Regions from separate parts of the uncultured Rummeliibacillus sp. genome, predicted to be linked through region 2. Evidence: riboswitches for the same ligand, from Rfam matches in the RefSeq annotation. Region 2 holds a riboswitch; each other region holds the start of a gene.
The links. Region 2 has a riboswitch for thiamine pyrophosphate ahead of tenA (thiaminase II). Riboswitches for the same ligand answer to the same signal wherever they lie in the genome.
Positions count from the first base shown of each region.

Region 1: another riboswitch for thiamine pyrophosphate. It lies ahead of thiT (energy-coupled thiamine transporter ThiT); the one in region 2 lies ahead of tenA (thiaminase II).
Region 3: another riboswitch for thiamine pyrophosphate. It lies ahead of Q0977_RS07455 (ABC transporter ATP-binding protein); the one in region 2 lies ahead of tenA (thiaminase II).

Region 1 is NZ_CAKQBI010000009.1:34,375-44,830, reverse strand. Features, by position in the region: gene asnB (asparagine synthase (glutamine-hydrolyzing)) at 1-990, shown strand, start outside; gene Q0977_RS07975 (C39 family peptidase) at 1,024-2,028, shown strand; gene Q0977_RS07970 (ATP-grasp domain-containing protein) at 2,122-3,336, shown strand; gene Q0977_RS07965 (aspartate/glutamate racemase family protein) at 3,340-4,044, shown strand; gene Q0977_RS07960 (DEAD/DEAH box helicase) at 4,166-5,446, shown strand; gene Q0977_RS07955 (aminopeptidase) at 5,459-6,688, shown strand; gene Q0977_RS07950 (DUF4870 domain-containing protein) at 6,971-7,357, opposite strand; TPP riboswitch at 7,504-7,609, shown strand; gene thiT (energy-coupled thiamine transporter ThiT) at 7,729-8,289, shown strand; gene map (type I methionyl aminopeptidase) at 8,534-9,286, shown strand; gene Q0977_RS07935 (tryptophan-rich sensory protein) at 9,355-10,083, opposite strand; gene Q0977_RS07930 (polyphosphate kinase 2 family protein) at 10,262-10,456, shown strand, end outside.
Region 2 is NZ_CAKQBI010000005.1:121,720-132,175, reverse strand. Features, by position in the region: gene Q0977_RS05230 (polysaccharide deacetylase family protein) at 56-790, shown strand; gene Q0977_RS05225 (NADPH-dependent FMN reductase) at 922-1,467, shown strand; gene Q0977_RS05220 (GNAT family N-acetyltransferase) at 1,633-2,112, shown strand; gene Q0977_RS05215 (LysR family transcriptional regulator) at 2,136-3,017, shown strand; gene Q0977_RS05210 (trans-aconitate 2-methyltransferase) at 3,067-3,819, opposite strand; TPP riboswitch at 3,969-4,066, shown strand; TPP riboswitch at 4,124-4,221, shown strand; gene tenA (thiaminase II) at 4,285-4,968, shown strand; gene thiM (hydroxyethylthiazole kinase) at 4,955-5,704, shown strand; gene thiD (bifunctional hydroxymethylpyrimidine kinase/phosphomethylpyrimidine kinase) at 5,704-6,528, shown strand; gene thiE (thiamine phosphate synthase) at 6,515-7,144, shown strand; gene Q0977_RS05185 (phenylacetate--CoA ligase family protein) at 7,233-8,396, opposite strand; gene Q0977_RS05180 (methyl-accepting chemotaxis protein) at 8,443-9,513, opposite strand; gene cstA (carbon starvation protein CstA) at 9,891-10,456, shown strand, end outside.
Region 3 is NZ_CAKQBI010000008.1:92,942-103,397, forward strand. Features, by position in the region: gene Q0977_RS07445 (heavy metal translocating P-type ATPase) at 1-806, opposite strand, end outside; gene Q0977_RS07450 (metalloregulator ArsR/SmtB family transcription factor) at 823-1,197, opposite strand; TPP riboswitch at 1,355-1,463, shown strand; TPP riboswitch at 1,538-1,627, shown strand; gene Q0977_RS07455 (ABC transporter ATP-binding protein) at 1,701-2,468, shown strand; gene Q0977_RS07460 (ABC transporter permease) at 2,434-3,204, shown strand; gene Q0977_RS07465 (ABC transporter substrate-binding protein) at 3,225-4,229, shown strand; gene thiW (energy coupling factor transporter S component ThiW) at 4,242-4,739, shown strand; gene Q0977_RS07475 (hypothetical protein) at 5,048-5,266, shown strand; gene Q0977_RS07480 (GNAT family N-acetyltransferase) at 5,582-6,082, shown strand; gene Q0977_RS07485 (methyl-accepting chemotaxis protein) at 6,144-7,460, opposite strand; gene Q0977_RS07490 (hypothetical protein) at 7,463-7,855, opposite strand; gene Q0977_RS07495 (patatin-like phospholipase family protein) at 8,030-8,923, opposite strand; gene Q0977_RS07500 (MarR family winged helix-turn-helix transcriptional regulator) at 9,086-9,517, shown strand; gene Q0977_RS07505 (hypothetical protein) at 9,521-9,697, shown strand; gene Q0977_RS07510 (metallophosphoesterase) at 9,794-10,456, opposite strand, start outside.

The sequences.
Region 1 (10,456 bases), on a different contig from region 2:
TCTGTTGGTTTCGCAGCAGAAAAATTCTCAGAAATTGATAATGCAAAAGAATTATCAAAAGAATTAGGTATTGAAAATGTAAATGAAGTACTAGACCCAGAGGTATGCTTCAACAAATTAGATGAGATTCAATATATGATGGATGAACCACACTCAAATCCATCTATTGTTCCTTTATATTTCTTAGCAGAACTTGCTCGCAAACATGTTAAAGTTGTACTTTCAGGTGAAGGTGCGGATGAATTATTTGGAGGTTACGCAGAATACGATGAACTTCCTACAATGCGTAAATACAAAAAAATCCCACAATTTATCCGTCGTCCAATCGCAGAAGTAGCTAAAGCTCTTCCAGAAATGCGCGGAAAACACTTCCTAATGCGCGGTGGTCTTCCTGTAGAACAAACATTTATTGGACAAGCTCATATTTTCGAAGAACATGAAGCGACTGACATTTTAACAGATAAGTACAATCATGCGCCATCTGTTGCAGATATTGTAATGCCAATTTACAAAAAGGCAGCTGGTGAAGATGACTTAACTAAAAAACAAATTCTAGATTTAAATCTTTGGTTAGTAGATGACATTCTATTAAAAGCAGATAAAATGAGTATGGCTCATTCAATTGAGTTACGTGTTCCATTCCTTGACCGCGAAATTATGAAAGTAGCTTCTAAAGTTCCATCACATTATCGAGTGAACGAAAAAGATACAAAATATGCATTCCGTCAAGCGTCACAAAGAGCGCTACCAGATGAATGGGCACATCGTAAAAAAATTGGTTTCCCTGTACCTATCAGACTTTGGTTAAAAGAAGATAAATACTTTAACCAAATTAAAGCTACATTTGAATCACCTGAAGCTGCTCAATTCTTCGATCAACGAGCAATTGTTAAATTATTAACAGATCACTACGAAGGTAAAGCGAAAAACCAACGTAAAGTGTGGACAATTTACATGTTCTTAGTATGGTATAAAAAATACTTCGGCTAATAATTCCTTTAGCTTAAAAGGAGATTGTCGACCATGGTGAAGAGAAGTATAATGCCTCGGCATTTGCTCCTCTTTTGCTTTATAATGCTTTTTGCAATTATGACAAGTGGATGTTCAAGTATTTTACCAGCAAAAGAAGAGAAAATAGATGAAGGCATTAAAGTACTAATTGTCGCATTTGGAAGCAGAGAACCTATTCCTAATATGAAAGTTAGCGTAAGAGATATAGAGACAGATGAATTAGTTACTACTGCTACTAGTGATTCTGAGGGGCAAGTGAAACTCCCTCATTTAAAAGCCGGTAGACGTTATTTATTTGTACCATCTTTTAATGATGACTTAGGGCTTGTAAAAAAAACTAATAGTGTAGCAAAGATAGTAAAAGTAAAAAAAGATACTTCCTATGTCGTTCTTGAAACCTACTATCAAAAGGAAAATCAGCGTATTGAAGTTCCTGTTGTACTGCAAAATCCCCAACTTCCACACGGTTGTGAAATAACAGCAATGACAGCTGCATTTAACTATTACGGTTTAAATCTTTCTAAGATGAAGATGGCTAAGAAATATTTGCCGACAGAAGAGATTGTTGATAAAAATGGAAAACGAATAGGTCCAGATCCAAACAAAGCATACGCAGGAAATCCTGCAGACAAGTTAACAGGTACATATATTTTTGCTCCAGCGATCACAAAAACTGCAAAAAAAGTAGCAAGAGATTATAAATCAAATCTTCAAGTGACGAATCTTACTGGTGCTAGCAAAAAGAAAATAATAGAAACTGTTCAACAAGGTATACCGGTGATGATGTGGGTAACATTGGATTTATCAAAGCCAAAGAAAAAAGAAGGCTGGTATATTAAAGGGACCGACCGTAAACCTAAAATGTATAGAAATTTACATGTAGTAGTGCTAACTGGGTATGAGGATGATAAAGTTATCGTTATGGATCCACTTCATGGCTACGTTTCTCATGATACGACAAAATTTTTCAAAAGCTACAAAGAAATGGGTTCACAAGCAATTTCGATAGAAAAATAAACTATAACAATTTAAGACATTGTTCGTTTATAAACGCAAAATATGATAAACTAATGGCATTAAAATAAGTACAAATAAGTGAGATGATCAGAAATGGCAGAACAACCATTTTTACCAATATTAATCGGATCAGATATGAATGCATATGGTATGGCACGAGCTTTTTATGAAGCTTATGGCATTAAAGCAATCGTAGTTGGACGAGCACATTTAACAGCAACACAAAATAGTCGTATTCTACACTTCAAACAAGTTCCAAACTTAAAAGAAAACTTTGTAGAAGAAATGAAAAAATTAGCAAAAGAATACGAAAATAAAGATTTACTATTAATGGGATGTGGCGATGACTATGTCAAACTCATTATTAAAAACAAACCAACTTTAGAACAATATTTTACAGTTCCATACATTGATGAATCTTTGATGGATCGCATTTTACTTAAAGAAAACTTCTATAAAATGTGTGAAAAATATAACTTCAGTTATCCTAAAACAGATACTTGTACGTATGAGACATATGAAAACTTCCAAGTGAAATTTGACTATCCAATCATTATTAAAGCATCTAACTCAGTTGCATATTGGGCATGTAAATTCCCTGGTAAGAAGAAAGTATTCGTTGCACATGACGAAGCTGAAAAAGATGCTATTTTAAAAGCAATCTATAGTTCTTCTTATAAAGATCACTTAATCATTCAAGAGTTTATCCCTGGGGATGACTCATATATGCGCGTATTGAATGCATATGTTGCAACAGATGGTAAAGTGAAGCTAATGTGCCTAGGTAACCCAATTCTTGAAGAACACTCTCCAGAAGGTATAGGTAGTTACGCTGCAATCATTACTACTTATGATAAAGACTTGATGGATCAAGTTCGTTTCTTCCTAGAGGACATTGGTTTTACAGGTATTGCAAACTTTGATATGAAATATGATTACCGTGACGGTAAGTATAAATTATTTGAGATCAATCTACGTAATGGACGTAGTAGTTATTATGTAACAGCTGCAGGCTATAACTTAATGCAATATGTTGCAGATGACCGCATGTTGCATATTCAACAAGAATGTACCTATGCAAATAACGAACATTTGTGGAGTATCATTCCAAATGGCGTGTTATTTAAATATGCACAAAATAAAGAGTTAAAAGCAAAAGCTCGTAAACTTATTAAAGAAGGAAAAGCAACAAACTCATTATTCTATAAAGAAGATATGAATTTCAAACGTTGGTACAAGCTAACATTAAATAGCTTAAATTATTACCGTAAATACAAAAAATATTTTAACAATAAAGGTCTGTCTTAAGTTATGAAAAAGAAAGTACTTGGCATTATTGGCGGAGTTGGACCTTTAGCAACAATGCTCCTAGGCGAAACAATTGTCCGAAGAACTTTTGCGTTTAGAGATCAAGAACATATGCACTTTATCATTGATAATGATACACGTATTCCTGATAGAACAGATTACATCTTAGATCACTCTAAACCAAATCCACTACCAGTGATGGTAGAAGATGCTCATAAGCTTGCAAACGCAGGAGCAGATATGATATGTATTCCTTGTAATACAGCGCATAGATTTTATGAAGGTTTACAAGAAGGTTCACCTGTTCCCGTTCTGCATATGATTCGAGAAACTGCAAAGAAAGCACACCTATTGAATGCAAAACGTGTGGGGATTCTTGCAACAATCGGTACTTTGACTTCTAACTTATATCAAGAGGCTTTACTCGATGAAGGAATAGAACCAATTGTACCAGACAAAGAAATGCAAAAAGACCTTATGTCAGTGATCTATGACTATGTAAAAGCAGGAAAGAAAATCTCAAAAGAACAATGGCAACCCATTGAGACGGCTATGATAAAAGCAGGTTGTGACTATATTATATTAGGATGCACAGAACTATCTGTTGTGAATCGTGATTTATCTCTAGATAGTAATTTATATATCGATGCACTAATTGTATTAGCAGACACTGCAATTACTAGTTGTGGATATGAACTATTAGACTAAATTGAAACACCTGTCCTTTTCGGAGGGCAGGTTTTTACTTAAATACTTTTTAAATAAATCAATTTCATTATATATGAAACAAATCATCATAAAATTACACTGAGAGAAGGTGTGGGAAACAATGACATTCCTAAATTTATTAAATGAAGACTTACAAAAAAAGTGGAGCTTCCCATCCACTATGCCAATACAAGATCAAATGATTCCAGCACTTATAGAAGGTAAGGATGTTGTAGCTGAATCTCCAACAGGTACAGGTAAAACATTAGCTTACTTATTACCGTTACTTCAAAAAGTAGATGGAACAAAAAAAGCAACTCAAGCTTTAATCATAGCGCCATCTCAAGAATTATGTATGCAAATTGTAGAGGTTATTCGTGAATGGATTGCTGGCACACCTATTACTGTTGTCCCTTTAATTGGTGGAGCAAATCCACAAAGACAAATTGAAAAGTTAAAAAAGAAACCAACAATTGCAGTTGGTACACCAGGAAGATTAAATGAGCTTGTTAATGAAAGAAAGTTGAAACTGCATGAACTGACTACAATCATTTTAGATGAAGGTGATCAGTTACTAAGTAGGGACTATCGAGTAATTGTAAAATCTTTTATCGATGGTGCTGATCATAATCGCCAAGTAGCGGTTGTATCAGCTACAATAACAGATGAAATTGAGTTAGTTGCAAAACGTATGCTTCATGATCCAATCAGACTTCAAGTAGAGGTTGAAAAAGACTTACTAGGTGATAGCAAGGTAGTACATTCTTTTGTAAAGCTTGAACAACGAGATAAAACAGAGTTTCTTCGTAAAATTTCACATATATCAGGCGTGAGAGCCCTTGCTTTTATAAATAATTTAGATCAACTACTAATGAAAAAATCTAAACTGGATTTCCGTAATGCACCAATCGTTGCACTACATTCTGAGATGAAGAAGGAAGAAAGAAAAACCTCATTAGATAGTTTCCGTAAAGGAGAAGCACGAGTCCTAATTGCAACAGATATTGCGGCACGTGGTTTAGATATTAAAGGGTTAACACATGTTATCCATGTGGATGTTCCATATACAAAAGAACAATATGTGCATCGTTCAGGACGTACTGGTCGTGCTGGAGCTGACGGTGAGGTTATTACATTATTAGCTTATCATGAAGAACAAGCCTATCATAAACGTATGCGAGAATTATCTATTAAACCAGTTGAAAAAATTTGGTCTAATGGTCAATTAATCGAAGGACATGCGGAAGTAAAACCTCCTAAACAAAAGAGAGGGAATAATAAATCTTCAGGCTCATATTCTAAAAAGAAAAGTGAAAGTAGCTCATTTGGAAATTCTTTTAAAAAACAGGAAAACAAAAAGTTTTTTAGCAAAAAGAACCGTCTAAACAATAAAAAAAAGTGAGGTAACTGATTAATGACATTTGAAGAGAAGTTAGAGCAATTTGCTGAGTTAACTGTTAAAGTGGGTGCCAATGTTCAAAAAGGTCAAACACTCCTTATTAATACAACTACAGATACTGTCGAATTTACAAGGTTAGTTGTTAAAAAAGCTTACGAAGTAGGAGCAGCTCGTGTAACTGTTAATTTTTCTGATGATGTGATAAATCGTGAATTTTTCGATAATGCACCGGATGCTGAGTTTGCAAAATTCCCTCGTTGGATTAGTGAACAACGTGATGAACTAATTGAACGAAAAGGGGCATTACTTTGGATTGACGCAGCAGATCCAGATAATTTAACAGGTGTTCCAGTTGAAAAATTATCTGCGCATCAAAAAGCATCCGGCAAAGCTTTAGAAAACTATCGTGATGCTGTTATGAATGATAAAATTGCTTGGTCAATTATTGCTGTACCTTCTAAAAAATGGGCTGCAAAGGTATTCCCAAATTTAAAAGAAGAAGAACAAGTACCAGCACTATGGGAAGCTATTTTTAAAACAGTACATATCGGTAAAGGAAATGTAATCGATAATTGGGAACAACATTTGAAAAACTTAGATCAACGAGCAGCTATTTTAAATAAAAAACGATATGCAAAATTACATTACACTGCACCAGGAACAGATTTAACAATCGAATTACCTGATAAGCATATTTGGTGCACAGGAGCAAGTTACACACCAGAAGGTACATCATTTGTCGCTAATATGCCAACTGAAGAAGTATATACAATGCCATCGAAATACGGCGTCAATGGCTATGTGTCAAATACAAAACCACTTGCATTCCAAGGGAATATTATCGATCAGTTTAAAATTACCTTTGAAAACGGCAAGATTGTAAAAACTGAAGCAAAAGTTGGTGCTGAACTTCTTCAAGAACTAACAAAAGCTGATGAAGGATCACAATATCTTGGTGAAGTAGCACTTGTACCACATGAATCACCAATTTCAGCATCGAACATTCTATATTACAATACATTATTTGATGAAAACGCATCAAACCACTTAGCGATAGGTGAAGCTTATCCAACATGTTATGAGGGTGGAAGTGCACTTTCAAAAGAACAACTTGAAGAAAAAGGTATCAATACTTCTATTACGCATGAGGACTTCATGGTAGGTAGTGGAGAGATGGATATTGATGGTGTTCTACCTGATGGAACTGTAGAGCCTATCTTTAGAAAAGGAAGTTGGGCATTCTAAACTGCATTGCTGAACAAGATAAAAACCCTTCAACGAAAGCCTATAAGTACGTATGGCTTATTTATTGAAGGGTTTTTTATCTCTAGTAATACATTGTGGAATGATCATTATTTTTTAAAAGGGTTTTTCTTCTTTCTAGCGTCAATGGCTTTTATGATGATTGGATAAACGATTGGTGCGATTTTTATAGCAGCTTTTACAACTTTTCTTACTTGCATAATAAGCACTCCATTCTTTGGATCTTCTGTATTTCGACATGATAAATCCTCATATAGATAATATCTAAGCTTTAAGAACTTTTATACCTTGAACAATATTCCATATAAACACTGCAAGGGATAAAATGACTTCAAAGACAATAAATATTAGCCATGCAATCATGATAAATGTATCACCACTTGATGAGTATGACAAACCATTTGAATTTAAACCAATTGACTCATAACTAGTCGATTCAAAACCAAAGTTTATGATAACAGCTATGAAGATAATAACGCCGATAATAGTAGGTATGATTAACAATAGGTGAGAGAAGAAAGCACGTTTTGCATGTCTTTTAACTTCAGGTTCAGTTGCTACAAAGAACACGATTAATGGTAAAATAAATCCTGCAAAAAAGACACTAAAATAACAAAGCGATGATAATACACGATTATTATTCACATTCATCACCTCCATTCAAACATTCATATATATCCTACGTATAAAAGCGGATAAAAGATTCATATGTTTTACAATAGACAAAGAATTATTCTCTATTGAATTTCCAACTTAAGTTAAGTACAATAAATATGTTCAAAAAAATTTAATGATGTATCGACCACAAGGGGAGCCGTAAAGGACGGCTGAGAGTGAACCCGAAGTTCTAACCCTTTGAACCTGTAAGTTAATGCTTGCGTAGGAATGTGGATAGAAAACCGACTTATTCGATGTCAGGACTATCCTGACGTCGTTTTTTTTATGGTGAATATCTAATTCTGGCAATACCAGAATAAGCTTTAGACTTATGTGATCTGCATCTGAACTAAGGAGGATGAAAATTGAACAATAAGAAATTATTAATGATGATTGAAATTGCGATTTTTGCAGCAATTGGTTTAGTTTTAGATCAGCTTTCATTTAGATTGTGGGCTCAGGGAGGCTCTATTAGTCTTGTGATGGTACCAATTGTGTTGATGGCTTTTCGTTGGGGAACAGTACCAGGGCTTGTAACGGGTTTCCTAATAGGAACATTACAAGTAATAATGGGAGGTTATATTTTAACCCCATTACAAGGCTTTATCGATTATTTCTTTGCGTTTACAGTTGTAGGTTTAGCCGGAATCGTCCGACGTCAATTACTTAAGGCTAGTAAGGAAGGAAAGAAAAAGCAAGTGGTGGCGTATATTACACTTGGCACTTTTATAGGTGGGTTATTACGCTATATTGCACACACGGTGGCAGGAATTGTATTCTTTGCTGAATATGCAGGAAAACAAAACGTGTATTTATACTCAATTATTTATAATGGGTCGTATATGATACCTGCCATTATATTAACAATCATTGTAGCATCTCTTCTCTTTACTACAGCACCAAAATTATTAGAGCATAAGAGATAAAAAGAATAGACGCTTAATAAAAAGCAATTGGCCTAGTTTTCTATATTAATAGGAACTAGGTTATTTTATTTGATAAATTTTTTTCATTTTTATGATGTTAAGGAGATTTGTATGTATAAGTAAACTTTTACTGTATCTATAATATGATAGCTATAAGTTTAGAACGTCAGGGTGTTTTCTAAAACCGCATTTCTTAAATTGTGGTATAGTTAAATGTAGATAAAATGAGAAGGGATCGTTACAAATGATTGCAAAAACGAAAGAAGAAATAGATGCTTTGATGAAAGCAGGCCGTGCGATGGCTGAAATTCGTGAAGCGATGAAAGCTGCAACAAAACCAGGTGTTACAACAAAAGAATTAGACGATTTAGCTGGTAAATTATTCGAAGAAAAAGGTGCTGTTTCAGGACCAAAAGCAGAATATGATTTCCCAGGTTACACTTGTATTAGTGTTAACGAACAAGTAGCACATGGTATTCCAAACCATCATAAACTTAAAGCCGGTGACTTGATTAATATTGATGTGTCAGGCCATGTTAACGGTTATTATGCAGATACAGGTATTTCATTTATCGTTGGAGATGTTGAAAAACCAGAAGTTCAAAAAATTTGTGATGTAGCACAAAGTGCATTTGATCGTGCTATGAAAAAGGTTAAAGCTGGTTCTCGTTTAAGCCAAATTGGTAAAGCAGTAGAACGAGAAGCTCATGATAATGGGTTATCAGTTATTATGAATTTAACTGGACATGGTGTTGGACACTCTCTACATGAAGAACCACAATATGTGTTAAATTACTTTGATGCTTGGGATCGTACAATTCTTAAAGAAGGAATGGTATTAGCAGTAGAACCATTTATCTCACAAAAAGCTGAGCATATTGTAGAAGCTGGTGATGGCTGGACTTTTATTACACCAGATAAATCTTTAGTCGCTCAACTTGAACATACAATCATTGTTACAAAAGGCGAACCAATTATTACAACAAAAATTGACTAGAAAAAGTTAAAATAAAAAGCAGCTTAAAAGTTTGAAACCATTAAGCCACTTATTCAAGCTCTCTGAATTTATTCAGAGGGCTTTTGTTTTTTGATAAAAATAATTCCTACAACAAGTACACCACTCAAGAAAAGAGCAGCAGTTGTAACAAGTAATTCTTCAAAACCATTCTTAAATGCAATTCCAATAAAAGTCCAAATATAAATAATAGGGAAAAGGATATCTTCATAATGAAATCTGACATGTAATGCAATTGCTGCTCCAAATGTAAGCATAATTACTGCCCATAAAGGTTCGCTTAAATCTAAGAAGCTCCAATGATTATGGGTAAACAGGAAAGCGATGTTCATAAAAGTGACAATACTTTCCCATGCAAGGTATATAGAAATGGGTAAGCGTCCTACCCATGACCGATTCCAAACGGGATAGGTAAAATACAAACCTATCAAGGATAATAACATTAAAATAATAATGATAACTGACCAGGTAAAATATTCATAATGCCATAAGTAAATCCATAAAATATTAAGTACCGAACTCGTGACAAAATAAACAGTTTGCATAAATGTTATATGGTATTCGGTACGACGATTTTTCCACAAAAGATAAATCCAATAGGTCAAAATAATATAGATAAATACCCGAATAATATTAACGTACCCTGCAGGACTAAATAGGACAGTATAGCTATTGGAGATCTCACTTGTTGTATGGCCATTAAGTGGAATAATGTTAGCAGCTATGCTAAATGTAACCATGGCCAAATATATAATGGTTACGATCAATAGTCTGCCCAATACAATCTCTCCTTTCTGATTAGATTAGTGAAACAATCTAATAATTGATATGATGTACATCAAATTCCATAAATAATTAGTCACTCTATAGTATACAATCGTTTTAGTGTAACAACAAATACCATTTTAGTGAACATTGCGGTAAAATATTATAAAGATATAAAAAGGAGTGGATAAAGTGACTACACATATTGAAAAGCTGGATTTAAATAAAAAGCTAGACGATAAAATCTCCTATAAGAAAGAACTAAAAAAGCTCCAATTTGAAATGCTGAACATTCAACAATTCCTATTTAAGCATAATATTGGATTGATAATAGGTTTTGAAGGGATGGATGCAGCAGGGAAGGGCGGCGCTATTAAGAGATTAACA
Region 2 (10,456 bases):
TCGGCAGATATTAAAGTCACAATGTATTTTGAAAATTTTCTTTGGGGGTGAAATATTGAAACGAAACATTTTAATACTCATAACTGTTTGCGTTTTACTCATCTCCATTTCTTATGCAAGCTTTAGTTATGCATCGGATAAGGGTAGGCAATATTATGAGAAAACAGGGCAAGTGTTGTGGGATGTTAAAACAGATGAAAAAGTGATTGCTTTAACATTTGATGATGGACCGGATCCTAGGTATACATCACAAATTTTAGAACTATTAGCGAAATATGATGCGAAAGGGACTTTTTTTGTGTTGGGAAAAAGTGCTGAAAAATATCCAGAAGTGATTAAACGACAATTCAATGAAGGGCATGAAATAGCTAATCATACTTATTCACATGTATTTAAAGCTTCGGGAAGGCGATTACAAGAAGAACTAAAGAAAACAAATGATATTATTTATAGTATTACGGGGTATGCCCCAACTCTGTTTCGTCCAGTAGGTGGAATTTATACAGATGATATTATAAATACCGCTTATGATAGTGGTTATAAAGTTGTTATTTGGTCATGGCATCTAGATACATTGGATTGGAAAAATCCAGGCGTTAGAAGAATTGCAAATAAAGTTTTAAATGGTACTTCCCCGGGTAATGTAGTGCTTTTCCATGATGGAGGGGGCAATCGTACTCAAACAGTTAAAGCATTAGAAATTATTTTACCCCAACTTGAAAAAGAAGGATATAAATTTGTTACAATTTCCGAATTAATGGGAGAAAAAAACCCTCGTATAAGTAAATGAACATAGGGTAAGGATATTTCGAAAGAATAATCCTTACTCTAATTATGTTTGAGTAAATAAAGGACAATAAAATTGAAATTATCTTGAATTAATAATAATCTTGAATTGAAATATGAATAGGAGGAATTAACATGAAAGTAGTTGCGATTGTTGGTAGTATCCGTAAAGAATCTTATAATATGATGTTAGCAAAGTTTATTCAAAAACATTATGCAGATCAATTTGATTTGGAAATATTAAAATTAAATGATATTCCAATGTACAATCAAGATATTGAAAATGAAGCGCCTCAAGTTGTACTTGATTTTAAAGCAAAAGTAAAAGAAGCAGATGCAGTACTTTGGGTAACACCGGAATATAATGGTTCTATTCCAGGTGTTCTTGGAAATGCAATTGACTGGTTATCACGTGTAGATAAAGTGATGATTGGCAAACCGTCTATAATCATGGGTGCATCAATGGGGAACCTTGGTACTGTAAAAGCACAAATGCATTTACGTGACATCCTATTTGCACAAGGTCTTGGGTCACCTGTGTTACAAGGAAACGAAGTCTATGTAGGTGCAGCACATACAAAATTTGACGCTGAAGGCAATTTAATAGACGAAGGAACAGTTAAATTTTTAGATTCAGTAATAGCTAACTTTATGGAATGGATGAAATCATATCTTTCATAATGAATACGAAAATTATGGCTCCTATTAAAGGAGTCATTTTAATTACCCTTAAAAATCATGATTATATTTCTCTCAGAATAAATAATATTTAGTTCCTCTTTTAATAAGGAGTTTGTTACAATTGAATAGACATAATATTCTAATAAATAAAAAGGGATAATGATAATGAAAATTACATCGCTCCAATTATACCCGAAGCAAAAAGTAGTCCATTTCTTTATGCAACATTGGGGGACTACTGAAATGGTTATTTCATCGGGAATATATGATTGTAGCCAATTAGATGGATTTGTTTCGATTAATGATCAACAAGAAATCATTGGACTCATCACATATATTCTTCGAGATGAAGAATGCGAAATTATTTCATTAGATAGCATCGAAGAAAGTCGTGGAATTGGTACAAAACTTGTCCAAGAAGTAGAAAAAGTGGCTCTAAAAAAGGGTTGCAAACAAGTTATATTAATAACAACAAACGATAACTTAAATGCACTAAAGTTTTACCAAAAAAGAGGATATCACTTAACTCAAGTCTTGCCAAACGCAGTAGAAAAAGCAAGAACATACAAACCGGAGATACCGTTGATAGGATATGATGGTATTCCAATTAGAGATGAAATAAAGCTTCAAAAAACACTTGTTTGAATACAGTTGATGGGAGGTTGCGCATGAATACAGAATGGTTAAGAACATTTTTAGTGGCAGCCAAAACAGAAAATTTCGGGGAAACTGCTGAAAAACGTTTTTTAACACAATCTACTGTGACAAAACACATTCATCATTTGGAGAAAGAACTAAATACACCGTTATTTGAACGAAAAGGTAAAATAGTACGTTTAAATATGGCTGGTGCCCATTTCTACGTCAAAGCACAAAAATTAGTTGACATGCTTGATGAAACGCTAAGGAGTACACAAGCTTTTTTAGATGGTTATACGTCTCATCTAACAGTTGGTGCAGCCCCGCAGATTGCTAACTCAACATTACCAAAGATTATCGAGCATTTTAATGCCAATAAACCACATATTCAGATTTCGCTTGAACTATTAAATTCCAATCAGATAGGAGAAGCTGTTTACCGTGGTGTAGTAGATGTCGGTCTATCTAAAATAATACCTATACGAGAATTGCAGATTGAAATGATTGCAGATGAAGCTATTCAATTAGTGAGTTCACCCTCTAAAAGTGAAGTAGAGGCAACTGAATTATTGAAAAATGAGACCATTTTAACCCATGAATATGCACCATACTGGGAAGACATTCAGCATGTGCTTACAGGTAAATTTCCTTCACATAAAAGTATGCAAGTTAATCAAACTGAAGTTATAAAAAATTTTGTTAAGCAGGGACTGGGAATTGCATTTTTACCACAAAGTGTTGTGCAAAAAGAAGGAGAAGAAGGCATACTAAGGATTCAATCCTTAAACTTATTTCAGCAGATTACTTCGCAAACTTATTTTATTTCTAAATACATATCTAGTGATATTCAAGCTTTTTTAGAAAGTAGCAAAGCTATTTATAGTGCATTAACAGATTCTATAAACTGTTGAAGTTCAATATAAAAGGCATTCCACATTAATTGAAATGCCTTTCCTTTGTCTATTTAACTGCAACAAACCGGAGCCTCCAATAATCAGCAATCCAAGTATGTTCTTTATATAACTGAGGCTTTAAAATTTCTTCGCATAATTGAATAACATTCTGTTTTTGAGTATTAGATAAATGTTGAAAAATATTATTACTAAACATTTGCAACCAATTTCTGATCCCTTCATCTCCAATAAGCTGGGTTGGGCGTTCGTATAATGTCATCATCTTCACTTGGAAGCCTGCCCGTTCTAATAATTTACTATATTCCTCAGCTGTAGGAAAGTACCAAGGAAAGTAATCTTCAATATACGCATAACCCAATTCAGTCATACTTTGTTTAATCGCATTTACAATTGAAGAGATATTTCCTTTCCCACCCATTTCAGCAACAAAACGGCCATTTGACTTTAAAGCATCATAAACATTTTGTACAACGATTTCAGGTTGTTTGATCCAATGTAATACGGCATTAGAGAATACCGCATCAAATTGATGATGTACGTTAATTTGCGTAGCATCATTTACAGAAAATTGTAATTGTGGATATTTTGTTTGTGCTTGATGAATCATTGTTTCTGATGCATCGATGCCATGTACTAAGGCTCCTTGATTTGCAATTTTGTTAGCTAAATCTCCTGTACCACAGCCTAAATCTAAGATATTTTCACCTCTCTGTGGTGCTAGCAATTCGACTAAACCTCCGCCAAATTTTGAAATAAAATTGTGCTTTTGATCATATAAAACTGCATTCCATTCACTCATTTGACCATCTCCTTTTAATGAGCTTAACAGAGAATTTGAAAGTAGAGATATGATTGATAAAGGAAGTATTGATTCCAAAATGGAATAGTAAGAGTAGGTAAATTTATCCTTGAGTAGCTAATTCATAAATGCTACGATAAAAGTAACTTAAATATTTGCAGGGGGACACTTTTGTGTTGAGAAGGTAAAACCTGACCCTTGGAACCTGGCAGTTAACACTGACGTAGGGAGCAAAGTACATTCAAAGAAATTTTGTACAGTAGCTCTCCATAATTTGGAGAGTTTTTTTGTACCCAAAACAAATATTTATGTGCGGGGGGACACTTTTGTGTTGAGAAGGTAAAACCTGACCCTTGGAACCTGACAGTTAATACTGACGTAGGGAGCAACGTAACACTTTAAGTCTCTATGTCCATTCATGGAGACTTTTTTGCGTCTACGTCCAACTACTAAGGAGGACTTAGAATGACATTTTGTGAAGAAGTGAGAAAAGAAACAAATTTGTATTGGGAAGGAAGTTTTGAGCATCCGTTTGTAAAAGGATTGGTTAATGGGACGCTGCCAATTGGAAAATTCAAATTTTATATGATGCAGGATGCTTATTATTTAAAAAATTACACAAAAGTACTGGCTATTGCCGCATCAAAAGCAACGGCGAATGAAGATATTAACTATTTCCTAGAAACAGCCAGTTTTATCAATGCAGCTGAGCTTGAATTACATCGAACAGTTTTTCAAGAGCTCGGGTGTACAGAAAAAGAATTAGAAGAATTTGAACCTGCTCCAGCTGCATATAATTATGTAAGTCATATGTATAATGCAGCCCATAATGGTGATGTTGCAGAAGCATTCGCAGCAATGTTGCCGTGTCCTTGGCTGTATCAAGAAATCGGAGAAAAGTATAAAAATGCGAAACCCGGTGTCAAATTGTATGAAGAATGGATTGCTATGTACAGTTCCCCAGATTATAAAGAAAAAATTGAATTGCAAAAGTCGATGATGAATCGCTTTGCAGAAGAGCAACCTGAAAAAGTAGCACGATTAAAATCGCATTTTAAAAAAAGCTGTTATTATGAATGGAAGTTCTGGGAGATGCCTTGGACATTTGAAGATTGGAAAGGTGAAGTGACTAGCTATGAGTTTATCTAAAATTCGAATGACTAATCCTCTTATTCACTGCATGACGAATTATGTAGTAGCAAATTTTACTGCTAATGGGTTGCTAGCAATTGGTGCTTCACCGGTTATGGCAGATGAATCGTCAGAGGTAGAAGAAATGGTATCCAATGCATCTGCGTTATTGCTTAATATTGGAACGATTAACAATCGTACTAGGAAAGCAATGATACTTGCAGGGCGTAAGGCAAATAGTAGACAGATACCTGTTGTACTTGATCCTGTTGGTGTTGGTGCCACGGCATATCGAAAACAAACCGTTCAAGATTTATTGGTAGCAGTGCAAGTCGATTTAATCCGCTGTAATGCTGGGGAATTAGCAACAATTGCAGGTGTAGAGTGGCATGCGAAAGGTGTAGACAGTGGTGAAGGGGAAATTGATATTGAACAAGTGGCAAAACAAGTAGCGAGTCGATATCACTGTTTAGTTATTATAACAGGACCTTCAGATATATTAACAGATGGTGAAGAAGTGAGAAGTGTTACAGGTGGTCATCTATTGATGACACAAGTGACAGGAACAGGATGCTTACTTAGTTCCATTTGTGCGGCTGCTTTAGCAGTAGAGGGAGATAAGATGACAATTCTTCATGATGTGTTAAAAGATTATAAGGTAGTTGCAGAACGTGCTGCATCTGCGAATTTACTAGGATCTTTTCAAATAGAAGTGATTAATGGATTACACGATATATCTAGAGGTGATCAATGATGGATATTGTAATGACCATAGCAGGTTCTGATAGTAGTGGTGGTGCTGGTATTCAAGCTGACTTAAAAACCTTTCAAGAACTAGGTGTTTTCGGCACATCTGCTATTACTGCTTTAACTGCTCAAAATACATTGGGGGTAGAAGGTATTTTCCCTACATCATCTGTTTTTGTTAAACAACAAATTGATAGTGTGATGAAGGATCTACCAGTAAAGACAGTTAAAACAGGTATGTTGTTTTCTGCTGAAATTATAGAAGTTGTTGCTGAAAGTTTAAAAGATAAAGATATTCGTCTCGTGGTTGACCCAGTAATGATTGCCAAAGGAGGAGCATCTCTTCTTCAATTAGATGCCGTTGAAGCATTGAAAAACAAATTACTTCCACTTGCTACTGTTTTAACGCCCAATATTCCTGAAGCAGAAGTAATCAGTGGAATTACAATTGGAACACCCACAGATATTAAAAAGGCAGCCGATATTATATTGGATATGGGCGTTTCATGTGTTGTGATGAAGGGTGGACATTTAGAGGGAGAAGCTGCAATCGATAGAGTGTACTTTCGTGATGGTACAACATTTTCTATGCAAACAAAGCGAATTGAAACTAGACAAACACATGGAACAGGGTGCACTTTTTCATCTGCAATAGCGGCATTCTTAGGACAAGGGTTAAATTTACGTGAAGTTATTATCGAGGCAAAGAAATTTGTACAATTAGCAATTCAGAACCCTTTAAATATTGGTCATGGTCATGGTCCTACCAATCATTTTTCTTATAAAATTGCACAAGGGGTTTGTGAGGTGAAAATCGTTGAATCGAACTGATTTAGCTACCTATTTTATCATGGGAACAACAAACTGTAACCGTGCTCCACTTAGAGTTCTAGAGGAATCATTAAAGGCAGGAATAACTTTTTTTCAATTGAGAGAGAAAGGGAAGAATGCATTAAAAGGTATTGAGCTAGAAGATTTTGCAATAGCTTGTCAAACTCTTTGTAAAGAATACAATGTACCTTTTATCATCAATGATGACGTGGAACTAGCATTGAAGATTGACGCAGATGGTGTTCATGTAGGACAGGATGATACTGCACTAGAAGTAATTCGAACAAAATTCAAGGGTAAGATTGTTGGTGTATCCGTTCATACAGAACAAGAAATGAACAATGCTGTAAATGGTGGTGCGGATTATGTAGGGATTGGTCCAATATTTGAAACAAAGTCAAAATCAGATGCCAAAAAACCTTCAGGTGTAAGTTTTCTACATCATGCAAGAACCCTGTATCCAGAGTTTCCGATTGTTGCAATTGGTGGTATAACTGAACAAAATGCATCACAAGTTATACAAGCTGGAGCCGATGGTGTTGCTGTTATATCGGCAATTTGCAATAGTAAAAACATAAATGAAACTATAGAATCATTTAAATCATTCTCTAAATAATTTTAATAAAAAAAGGTAACTTATCGTCTGAAATTGGAAGATAAGTTACCTTTATTAGAATAATCAGTGAGTAACACAAAGTTTATGATCAATATTCAATGTAGGAGTATTTACCAAATGCCGGTTTCTCAGTTAATGTTTCAATTGGTATAATATCTTGTAATTCGATAGAAACATTAACTCCAAGTAAAGTAGATAGTTCTTTTTGTATTGATTTACTATCGATTTCTATTAAATATTGTGAAATAAAAACAATTGAACCATTTTCAATCCTCATTTTCCACATAAATGGAACTTGACTAAGAGAGTATACTGCTTCTTGAATGTCGTACAATTTTATCTCTTTTGTATTAATTGTTATTGCGTCATCCTTACGACCATAATGAACAAGAATATCGTTTTTATCGCCACAACTACAGTTGTTTGCTTTACGAATTTCTACTAGATCATTATTATAATATCGAAGAAGAGGCATACCTTCTCTACCAGAAGATAGTACGCAATTACCAATTGTGTTTGGTTGTACTAGATCTCCATTATCATCTACAACTTCAACTTTTACTTGAGGATGGTTAATGTGATAATGTCCATTTTGGCAAGTTACAAATAATCCCCCTGTTTCTGTACTACCGAACAATAAATAGACTGGAATACCCCATAATTTTTCAATGTATTTTTTTCTGGCAGGAGAAACTACTTCTCCACCTAAAACAAGTGCTCTTAAACCTTGAATAGGATATTGTTGCCCCATTTGTTTTCCGGTTTGATAAAGTTTTACTGCTTCAGTTGGGCCCAATGCTAAAATAGAGGGCGAAGTTCTATTTATTATTTCGATTACTCTTTTAAGGGGAGTTGCTTTACTCCATTGGTCGACCCCAATATGTCCTGCTTTGACTTTATTTGCTGCCCAGTACAAGATAAAAGCTGGTAATGCTACTGCGAACGGAAATCGGTTTAAAATAAGATCATTTTCGGTTAACTTGAGATCCGAACGTATTAATACATCTGCCTCTTGTTTTACATCATTATGACTGAACCAACTTGGTGTTGGTGTTCCAGTAGTTCCACTCGTTTCGTGATATGTAGAGATGTCTCGTTGGTTAACACCAAGGACGTCTTGTGGACTTACATTTCTTAAATCACTCTTAGTGGTAAAGGGAATGCTATTCCAGTTTTCTAAATCTATACTATCTAATTTTTTTTGATAAAATTTAGACTTTAATGCTTTCTCTATAAAGAACTTATTATTCATAGTGAAATCCCCCTAAATAACAATCTAATTTGAAAAGCGAAACAAACTAATCGATATTATCCTTTTTAGTTAAATATTCTTGAATAGTCGAATGGAGTTCTTCTATCATATTTCCACCGCTCAGCTGAACCTTTTTTGTGAAATCTACAGTTTTAGTAATTTCTTCAGACCCTGCAGCTAGTTGTTGGATTGCTGCTGAAACATCGGTGATTTGATTTGATACTTCCACAATTTCACTTTGAATAGTGCTAAAGGTATGCTTAATATCATTTGCACCTTGCACGCCATATTTTACTTTTTCTCTACCTTCTTCGATCAAGTCCACAGATTTTCCAACATTCATCTGAATAGATGAAACGATATCTATTATCTGATTGGAAGAATATTTCACTTCTTCTGACAATTTGCGAACTTCATCTGCTACAATGGCAAATCCATGTCCGTGCTCACCTGCTCGAGCTGCTTCAATGGCTGCATTTAATGCTAATAGATTAGTTTGACTAGAGATATCTGTTATCGTATTAACAATTTTTCCAATATCATTAGAGAATTTTGATAAATCCGTAAGAACATTTGATACGTTTTCAACAGATTCATTAATGGCATTCATTTGGTTTAGAACGATATCAAGTGATTCAAATCCTTTTGTGGTAGCCTCATTTGTTGATTGCGAAGTGCTTGCAACTGCTTCTGTACTTGTTGCAATTTGTTCTATACCATCTGAAATACTAATCATTAATTCGGTGCTTTTTTCTACATTTTGTGATTGAATGTTTGCACCATCCATAATCTTTTCTGTTAATGTACTTAGTTTTTTGAATTTATCTCTAAATTCATCTGTGGCTACCTTTTCCTTTGAAGAAGAATCTGTAGTTATTGTTTCAATTGCTGCCGATAACTCTGATTGTGTATCAATGGATTCAATAATAGTTTCTTTTTCTGTTGTTACAATATCTCTTATTCTAAAGAAAAGAAGCAAGGAGATTGCAATCGAAGAAACCATTGAAAGTAAGATCAACAAATGAAATCCATAAGTTAGAGCATTAGCAAGTAATAACCCATTAGGGACAATGATAAGTAACAAACAAATTACATAAATATTCTTTTTCCAATTCAAGTATAATAGCTCCTTTCTTAAAATCTTTATTTAAACCATATCTTGTTTATCGGTCAAAACTCCTATTATTTTTATGGGTAAAAATAATTATTGTATAGGAAAATGTGATTATAATTAAGATAAATTAATACCTTTATACTACTTTGAAGAGGAGATTAAAATAAATTAGTTTTTTCAAAGAATTTTGTGTCATATGGAATATAAATTCCTTTTTAGGATATTTAATTTTAGAAATGTAATTTTGATAGAGTATTTAAATAATCCTTTATTTATCATATATAACTGTTATATAATAGTTTCATTCTAAGTATTCTATATTTTCAAATAATTGGAATGCTATATAAATTAATGTTTTTAGTTTAAGGGGGATGAGGGAAATGAATGCGGTTTCAGTTGTTATTGGTTCAATTTGTATTTTAGTAATTGCTTATCGTCTTTATGGATACTTTTTTACGAATAAGGTTTTAAAAATCAACGAATCAGAACCAACACCTGCGCATGAATTGGAAGATGGTAAAGACTATGTTCCAACAAACAAATGGGTAACATTTGGACATCATTTTGCTGCAATTGCTGCCGCAGGTCCGCTAGTAGGCCCTATTTTAGCTGCACAGTTTGGTTATCTGCCAGGATTGCTTTGGTTATTAATAGGGGCAGTAATAGGTGGAGCTGTCCATGATGCAGTAGTATTGTTTGCTTCGATGAAGAAAAAGGGGAAATCTTTATCGGAAGTGGCTAAAGAGGAACTTGGTCCTGTAGCAGGTTTTTGTACAGGTTTAGCCATGCTATTTATTATCACAATTACAATGGCAGGTTTATCAATGGTTGTATTAAATGCACTTGTCCATAATCCTTGGGGAACATTTGCTGTAGGGATTACGATTCCAATTGCTATGCTTGTTGGTATTGCCTATAAGAAGACAGGAAATTTAGTGGCTACTTC
Region 3 (10,456 bases), on a different contig from region 2:
TGGAACAGTTCACCAATTTGATAGAACAGCATAACTGCTACACCTTCAGGATACTGCCCAACTGCAAATGCACCAATTGTTGCTAATGTCATTAAAAAATGTTCATCGAAAACTTGCCCTCTAAAAATATTTTTAACAGCCCTTAGTACGATATCTCCACCGATAATGAGGTAACCAATGATGAACAAACTTAACTCTCCGATATTGGATAGCGGAGCAAACATACCAATTGCAGCCAATATAGCACCAATGGATAAGCGAGTCACCATTTTTTTCGTAGTACTACTCGCATGATCATCATGATTATGTTGTTTATTTCCGCTATTATGTATCTCGGATACAACATTTACATCTGGTTCTATTTTTTTTATAATTTCCGTTGCTTTTTTCTCCAAGTCTTCCATTTGATCTGGATTTGAAGCTTTAATTTGCAATTTTTTGGTTACAAAGTCAACAGAAGAATGAGTGACTCCTTCAAGTTTTCCTACTTCAGTCTCAATCTTCGCTGCACAATTGGCACAATCCAATCCATTCAAATATAAAGTTCTCATAATACTCGGATTATTTTTTTCTAGTATTGTAATATCAGGTTCTAGAGTTTTGACTTTCTTCTTTGCTTCAGCTACAACATCTTCTACTTGTTTTTCATCTGTTTCCATTAAAAGTGACTTTGTTACAAAGTTCACTGAGCAATTTGAAATCCCATCTATTGTTTTAACACCATTCTCAATTTTTTGAGCACAGTTGGCACAATCTAATCCTTCTAATATGAGTTCACGTTTTACTTTTGCCTTTCCTTCGTCCATTTGTTATTCACCCTCTTTATTCTTTTCCTTCATTTGTATGAATCATTGCAATTGATACTAGTTGGTGTACGTGTTCATCTGCTAATGAATAAAAGGCGAGCTTTCCTTGTTTTCGAAATTTCGCTAATCCCATATTTCTTAATAATCGTAAATGGTGCGAAGCAGTTGCAGTTGAAGAACCAATGATATTTGCTACATCGCATACACATAATTCCTTTTCTAAAGTTAAAGCATATGCAATTTTTAACCTTGTTGAATCGGCTAATGCCTTAAATAGCAATTCAACACCATTCACTTCTTCTATTTGCTGTTTTATCTTCGTTACTTTTTCTTCGTTGTAACAAAATACTTCACAACTATCTGAATTCGTTTTCTGAGCATCTTTACTCAAATCATCCACCTCAGTCAAACATCCGTTTGAATATAGTATATGCTTCAAACTTTACAATTGTCAAAAATGTCCTCAAATTATATTTTTTATCCAGATTATCTTAATAATGAAAAGTCTTGCATAAATTTTTGTACGTGATAAGCTATATAAGGAAACTGAATAGCACTAGGGGTGTCCGAGGACGGACTGAGACTGAACACCGGTGTTCTAAACCCTTTGAACCTGATCTAGTTTACGCTAGCGGAGGGAAGTGAGTTATATAAGTAATGATTCTTGTTATTTAACCCACTCTCCTATTGAGTGGTTTTTTTATTTGTACGAAACAACAATTAAATATTATTGATTCTACTAGGGGCGCCAATTGGCTGAGATTGTACCCTTTGAACCTGATCTAGTTTGCACTAGCGGAGGAAAGTAGTTTATGAGACATGTTATTTAATGTTTTACCGAAACTGCTTTCTTTATAGGAAGCAGTTTTTATTTTGTTTTAGGAGGGAGAAAAAATGACACTTAAGTTAAAAAATATTTCTTATAGCTATAGCAACAAGGACAAACAAAAAAATCAAGTAATTTCAAAACTGAATATGGAGATAAAAAAGGGAGAATTCATCTCTATTGTAGGTAGAAGCGGGACTGGGAAAAGTACCATTTTAAGATTAATGACGGGTCTTCTTCAACCCGACGAAGGTGAAATCCGCATTGATGATCTAGAGATTTCTTTAGGTGATGTTGGCTATATGCCACAAAAGGATTTACTACTTCCTTGGCGTACGATTCTCGATAATATTTTAATTGCGTCTGAAATTCAAAAGGATTTACATATATCGAAGGATGAAGCGAGGGTTTGGTTACAAAGAGTAGGCCTTAGTGAATACGAGCACGCACTACCAAAACAACTTTCTGGAGGTATGCGACAACGTGTAGCTTTTTTACGTGCCCTATTAACAGGAAAAGATGTGCTTTTACTCGACGAACCCTTTGGAGCCCTTGATGCATTGACAAAAAAGGAAATGCAATCTTGGTTATTATCCATTTGGCAAGATTTAAACAAAACGATTGTTTTTATCACACATGATTTAGAAGAAGCCATTTTTGTTAGTGATCGGATTTTGTTATTACATCCAGATCAACGGATAGAAGAAATTTTAATACCCTTGCCACGTCCACGAAAATCGGAAATGCTTTTTTCTGAAGAAATCGTAACACTACGTCAAGAATTGGAGAAGAAAATTGCAAATGAAAGCACTCAAAAATTTTCTACAAACCTATAGTTTATTTATCGGATTTTCAATCATTGTACTTGCTATTGTTGAATGGCTTGTACGGTCTAAAATTGTTCCAAGTTTTATCATACCAGCACCAACTGGGGTTGTATCAATGATTTTTGCGAATTGGCAACCACTTTTAATCGAGCATTTAAGTGCCACAATGTTAGAATTTTTTATTGGATTTTCTATCGCTGTCATTGGGGGCATACTTATTGCAGTTATCATGTTTTTCTCAAAAACTATTGAAAAGATTGTCTATCCAGCAGTGGTGATCTCACAAATGATACCTATTATTGCACTTTCCCCAATCTTTGTACTGTGGTTTGGATATACCATCTGGAGCAAGGTGGCTGTCACTTTCTTAATCTGTTTCTTCCCTATTGTTGTGGGAACTTATGACGGTTTGAAGTCCTGTGATAAAGAATATATCGAAATGCTACGTTCGATGGGCGCAAACCGATTTCAAATTTTTCAAAAGTTACAAATCCCAATGGCACTGCCTTCCTTTTTCTCAGGCTTTAAAATGGCCATTGTTTTTGCCCTTGTTGGAGCCACTATTGGAGAATGGCTCGGTGCAAGTGAAGGGTTAGGCTATTATAGCAGAAGAATGTCAGGAAACTTAAATGCCGAAGGCGTCTTTGCAGCTATCACAGTATTAACCATTGTAGGTATTCTATTATTTGCATTAGCGTCATGGATAGAAAAAAGAGTTACAAATAAATGGAGCAAAGCCAACTAAATTAATAGGAGATGTTAAACATGAAGAAGTGGATGAATATTGCAATTGTACTTTTCTTAATCGTATTTTTAACAGGTTGTAATGGAAATAATCAAGCTTCCACAGAAAATGGCAAAAAACTAGATAATATTAGTATCATGCTAGATTGGTATCCAAATGCAGTCCATTCTGCCATTTATGTAGCAAAAGAGAAAGGTTATTTCAAAGATGAAGGTTTAAATGTAAAAATTGAAATGCCTGCAGATACAAATGATCCTCTGAAACTTGCAGCTACGGGAAAAGTAGATTTGGCAATCAGCTATCAAAATCAAGCAATTTTATCAAAATCTGAAGGAATCCCGATTGTCTCTATTGCATCACTCGTTAGACATCCACTCGACCGTTTAATGATGAAAAAATCTTCTGGTATTGATTCACCTAAAGATTTAGAGGGGAAAAATGTAGGCTATTCTTCTAGTGAATTAAGCGAAGCGACACTTAAGTCTATGGTCGAAGCAGATGGAGGCGATTTTAGTAAAGTGAAAATGACAGATGTAGGTTGGGATTTAATCTCTTCTGTTGCAACTAATCATGTGGATGCTATTATTGGCGGTTACATCAATCATGAATATGTCTTATTAAACAAAGAAGGATATGATATGAAAGCCATTAAAACAAGCGATTTTGGTGTACCTGACAATTATGAATTAGTCATCGTAACAGGTCAAAACACTTTAAACCATAAAAGAGATGATATCGAGAGATTTTGGAAAGCCGTTACTAAAGGCCAAGAAATTGTTAAGCAAAGTCCAAAAGAGAGTCTTCAAGTGTTACTAGATCACGAAAATGATAGTTTCCCACTAGATAAAGATGTTGAAACCAAAAGTTTAGAAATCCTTTTACCACTTATGGAGGATGATGGCGTACCATTTGGCTATCAAGAAAAAGAAAGTTGGGAACAAGCTGAAAAGTGGCTGTATAAAAAGGACGTTATTAAAAGCCACGTGAAACCTGAAGAAATTATGGAAAATATAATTGCTAAATAAGGGGTGAATACCATGAACAATTCGAGAAAACTAACCTATACCGCTATTATTGCTGCCATTACAACCATATCGAGTAATATTATTTACATTCCTTTAGGCTTTGTGAAAGTATTTCCTATACAGCACTTTGCCAATATATTATCCGCCGTACTTCTGGGACCCTGGTATGCAGTATTGCAAGCTTTCATAACTTCTACCCTTAGATTACTACTTGGAACTGGAACTGTGTTTGCTTATCCAGGTAGCATGATTGGTGCATTTCTCGCTTCTTTCCTATTTGCGAAAACCCAAAAAATAGCATTTGCTGGAATAGGAGAAGTCATTGGCACAGGTATTATTGGAGCCGTAGCCACTTATCCAATTGCTATATTACTTTTAGGACAAAAAGCAAGTTTATTTGGTTTAGTCCCTGCATTTGCAATTAGTTCTTTCACAGGGGCGATAATGGGATACGGATTATTGAAAATCTTAAACAAAAATCATATATTAGTTCATATCTCTTCAAAATAGAATTTACTAAACTGAGTCAATTTCATAATTCGAAGTTTTGATATAAAACATGGAAATTGAATGAGGGGATTATTTGTGCTATTTCTATTAGATTATTGTCTAATAGCGGAAGATGGCGACTCCTGCGGAAAGCGAGGAGGCTCAACGCTCGCCCGCGGAAAGCGCCATCTGGAGCGGCATATTGAACATATAGTATATTATAAGTAAAGTATTTATAAAATTGACTAAACTACTAAAAAATTGTTCTATATTTCTCCTCTTTTCATAAAATGAACAAAATAAATTGTTCTATAAGGGGATAGTAGAAGATGTATAATGTTCATTTTTATGAAAAGAAAACCGTTGTTTTAAGTCAATTACGAGAAACATTACCGTTAGTCAATGATCCTATTAAGATTAAGGGCCGAAAAGGTACAGTTATTGATATTATCAAAATATCCGAGCAAACGATTAATGTGCTAATCGAATTTGAAAAGGAAAAGAAAAAACAAAATCTATCAAAAGAGATTGGGAAGAAAAGAAAATAACTCAAAAAAGCCATGCTTACATTATCAAGTTCATCGAAAAAGAATATGAATATAAATATTCATTATTTTCACTTTTTCTGTGTTCTCGATTGTATACAATGGCTTTTTTACTTTTCTTATTTAACTAACACTTCTTCAATCGGCAGAACCGTAGAATACTTAACTTCTCTTAAAATTATGATTCATATTATCAAAATAAAGTGCTAAAATTATTAACATTAAAGCGGAGCTTCACTTTTTAATCTCCACTGTGTATCAATTATTTCAAATCTACAAAAACTAGTAGGTCATCTTATTTAGTAAGGGGAAATTTTCATGATAGAAAAAGTAACTTTTAGAGATGCAAACATCGAAGATTTACCAACAATAGTTGCGATTTATAACTCAACTGTTGCAAGTAGAATGGTGACAGCAGATACTGAACCTGTTTCGATTGAAGAGCGTACACCATGGTTTAATGAGCATAATCCATCAAAGAGACCTTTGTGGGTCGTCGAATATGAAGGCGAGATTTGTGGATGGATAAGTTTCCAATCATTTTATGGACGACCTGCATATGATTCAACTGCGGAGTTAAGTATTTATCTAGATGAAAAATTTAGAGGAAAAGGAATTGGCAAACTTACATTAAAACATGCAATAGATGCATGTCCAAGTTTAAAAATTCAAAATTTATTAGGATTTATATTTGCCCACAATGATGCAAGTTTACATCTTTTTGTTGATTTTCAATTTGAAAAATGGGCCCATTTACCAGAAGTTGCTGAGTTAGATGGAGTAAAAAGAGATTTGATCATTATGGGGAAAAAAGTTTAAACAAATTAGTATAGCACCTTCATTTGTTAGAATATACTCTTACAAATGGAGGTGCTATTTTTTATTCTTTTAATTGAAAGTTTTGGACATTATTTTCTAGTTCCACAGCCATTCTATTTGTTTTCTCAGAACGATGCGATACGTCATCAATCCCTGCTGTTGTTTGCTCTGCAGCTGCTGAAATATCGATAATAGTATTTTCGATGTTTTTGATAGTATTTGTAAATTCATCAAGTGATTCTCCAACTTGGTCAGCTTTGCTTGTCTCTGCAGTCATTAGATCTGAAATTGTAGTAATTTCTTTTACTGTTTCTGCGACAGACATCGAAATATCGTTCAGTGCATGCACCGTATGTTGAACAGTCTCCGATCCTTTTTCAATATACTTTGTATTATCTTCAGCTGATATAAGGACATGTTGTATGTGATTCATAATATCTTTCACAAGGTTATTTACCTTTAGAACTTCTCCATTTGATTGTTCTGCGAGTTTACGTACTTCTTCTGCAACGACTGCAAATCCTTTACCGTGCTCCCCTGCTCTTGCTGCTTCAATGGAAGCATTCAGAGCTAGTAGGTTAGTTTGATCTGCAATTTCTGAAATAGAAGTCGTGATGTTTTGAATTTTTTTTGCCGACTCAACTAAATTTTGAATTGTATCACTTACTTCTTTTGATCCCTTCTGAATAAGTTCCATGTCTACTTTAATTTCTTTTGCTCTTTCTTCCCCAGTTAATGCAATTTCCATTGTCTTATTAGATTTTTCTACAGTTTCATCAGCTTGTTCTTTCATATCTTTGAAATCATTTGCAAGTGACATCAACATGTTAGCTGCTTTTTCTGTATGATTAGCGCCCTCAGAAACAGACACAGACACTTCTTCTATATTGTTAGAAACAATTTGTACAGCACTACTCATTTCGTTCAATGAAGTCGTCGTTGAATTTGCATTAGATGTTAACTGATGTGATGTTTTCTGCATAGTCGAAACCATTTGTTGTAAATTATTTGTCATTTTATTGAGTATATTAGCTAAATCGCCTATTTCATCTTTACTTTTAATTTTTACTTTTTGGACTGCAAGATTACCTTCTGCAATTTGTTTAGCTTGCTCTATCAATTTTGAAATAGGATTTGTTTTTCTGCGAATTAACATGAATGTGATAATTGTAGCTAATAGCATTGGAATAATGCTTACTAAGATTCCTTTTTTCACCACATCCCATGTTCTTGTTTTAACAATATTTGCATCAAAATCAATAACGCTAATAGCTACGATTTCTTTATTTGGATCATGATCTTTATAAATTGGCGCATATCCAGAAATACGTTTTAAACCGCCATATGTATATGGTTGAGAATATGTTGAATGTTTCATCTTCAGCAACATTCGATAGCATCCTTATCAACGTGGAATGAGTCTCCAGTTGAAAAGCCTTTCGCTTTAAGATGTTCATCTAATGCTAATATTTTTCCATTAAGATCTAATATATATTGCGTTTCAAAAATATCTTTATGATTTACAGTCCACTTGATTTGGTCACTGATTTTATCCTTTGCCGCTTGATCTCCTGACAATGCATTGTCAATATCAATAGAATTCAATAAACCCGTAGTAATATTTGCACAACCATAAGCTTCAACTCCTGCAGCATCATAAAGCTTATCATAAGCTGTTTTATATGTTGCAATTGAAGTGATTAACATCATTACAATTATGATTCCAGCAATGATTGTACCTAGTTGAAATGTTAGTTTACGAAACATTTTCATAATTCATTAGTATCACCTTTCGAAATATATTATAGTTCTTAGTTCTTATATTACCACTTAATTTCAAAGGATTATATAGCTATATTAGCTTTGGAAGAATTTTATTATTTATTGACTATTTTTTGATAGTTATCAAGAAAAAATGGAACATATTGAATATTCATTTTTTTAGCATTAAGAAGGTGAATCCTTCCAACTTTCCAAAAATTGAAGTGTGCGATTTCTTCCAATCTCCATTAATTGAAGTTTTGTCTCCTCATTCAAATCAAATTTTGTGGCACTATATTTTTCAACCGGAATAAAAATAATACTCTTTTCATGCACTCTGGAAATATATCGCTCATCATGTGCATCCTTCATCGTGCTAAAGAGCGCTTCAAATAAATTAAGTCCATTCTTAATCTTATGAGGTTCCATATGTTCCTTTGCGCTACTTAGTTTTAATCCCAGCATTGGCCGACCTTTCCGTTTGTTTTCATCATCAAATAACCAAATTGGAAAATTACTTAATACACCACCATCTACAACGATGGACTCCCCTCCTGAAACTCTCATCTTCACAGGTTGGAAGAAAAACGGAACGCCACAACTCATCCTTAAAGCTCGCGATATCAAAAATGATCCAGGATTAACCCCATATTCTTCTAAATCATCTGGCAAGACAATCATTTTACCATTCGTTAAATCAGATGCTATCAATTTTAATGCCCCTTCTGGCAAATCATCAAATGTATAGACATCTTTATCAGCTAGTTTTTCATAAAACCATTTTTCCAACTCTTTTCCTTGATACAATCCCATACGAAAATAAAGGTTAATCCATCTCATAAATGGTATAGAGCTAAAAGCCATTGGTGAATCTAAAAAAGTAGCTACATCTAGCTCATCAAGCAATTTTTCAATTTCATCTGCCGAATATCCAGCCGCAATAAAACAGGCCAAAATTGCTCCCGCACTCGTTCCGGCAACTCGCTCAAAATAAATGCCTCGATCTTCTAATACTTGAAGTGCACCGACAAATGCAAACCCCTTAATTCCACCACCTGAAAACACCCCATCAACGAGCAATCACTTCCCCCCTTACAAATATTTTAAGAAAATTGGAGAGATTTTAGAACTTATGTCGATTATTTTTAACTATTAGTAAATATATTTTTACTTTTTTTAATATTATTATTGAAATTGAACTTTATTAGTAATAATATATTTACTAAAAGGAGGCAATTTATATTGAATCAAGAAATAGCAAAAGAATATATTGCACTGATACCTAACTTATTTGAAAGCTTTAGCGAACTAAACAAAGGAGCATCTGAATTAACTCATATGCAAAACCATGTCATTGAGTATATCTATATGCAACAAAAGTCATTGAACCTGAAAGAGATTAGTTCCGGATTAAATGTAGCCAAACAACAACTAACAAACATCATAAGTGAGTTAGTATCAACTGGTTACTTGATAAAAGAAACTGATAAAAAAGACAAACGTGCCATCCTCATCTCTCTTTCAGCAAAAGGAACAAAGACTCAAGAAGAAAAATGGAAGGCAATTTATCAAAAGTTCAGTGAAAACCTAAGCAAATTAAACGAAGAAGATCGTCGTGACCTGCAATTCGCTCTTCACAAAGTAAATCTACTTTTAAATAAGATGGAGGATTAAAAAATGTCACAAAGAGATCGTGTATCTATTATTGTTATGGGCGTAATTATCGGGGTTATATTTGGATTGATTTTTAAAGATATGTATCATTGTTTGATAACTGGTGTTGTGGTAGCTTCCATAATTACCATTAAATTGAGCCAACAAGCGAAGAAATCAAAAACTTGTATTCACGAATGATTTTATGATTTTTATATGATGGATTCTTGGGGAAGTTTGTTTCTTCGCTGTGATTTATTTCTTTTTTCAAAGTGTTTATTTCCTTATTCTCGAGATTTATTTATTTTCCGATGACTTTATTTCTTCTCGAGATTTGTTCAGTTCCGCCACTACGATTTCAGGTCGATTAAATATGCGGAAAGTGAATCCACTATTACCTAATCCTCGACTTATTACTTGGGTTAAGTTTCCCAATTTCTCAACTCCATCAATATGCGATGATGGAAAGAGGTTGAAGTTGTGGTCAATCACTCCTCCTATTCCCGGAATTCGTATAATACCACCGTGTTCGTGTCCATTGAACGTTAAATCGATCCCACTTTTTTCATAAGCTTGATAATCTTCTGGGCGATGTGCAAGTAATACTTTATATGTTCCATCATTTTTCATAGATTTATAAAGCATTTCTTCTGCGTTTTCTCCACTTAACGGGTCATTAATTCCAACTATTTGTATAACTGCACCGTTTTTTTCAAAATAATTATTGCTATTAAATAACACATGAATACCTAGCTGAGATAATTTTTCTGCTAAGACGCCTTTAATATTAAGCGCTTCTTCATGATTGCCAGTTACATAATACACGGGTGCAATATCAACAAACCCCTTCATAGCTTCCAGACTTTGGTTTAAATCATAATGATAGCGATCCACTAAATCACCTGTAATAAAAATAAGGTCCGGTTTTTCTTTCTTTACTCTTTGGATTAGCTTCTTTTG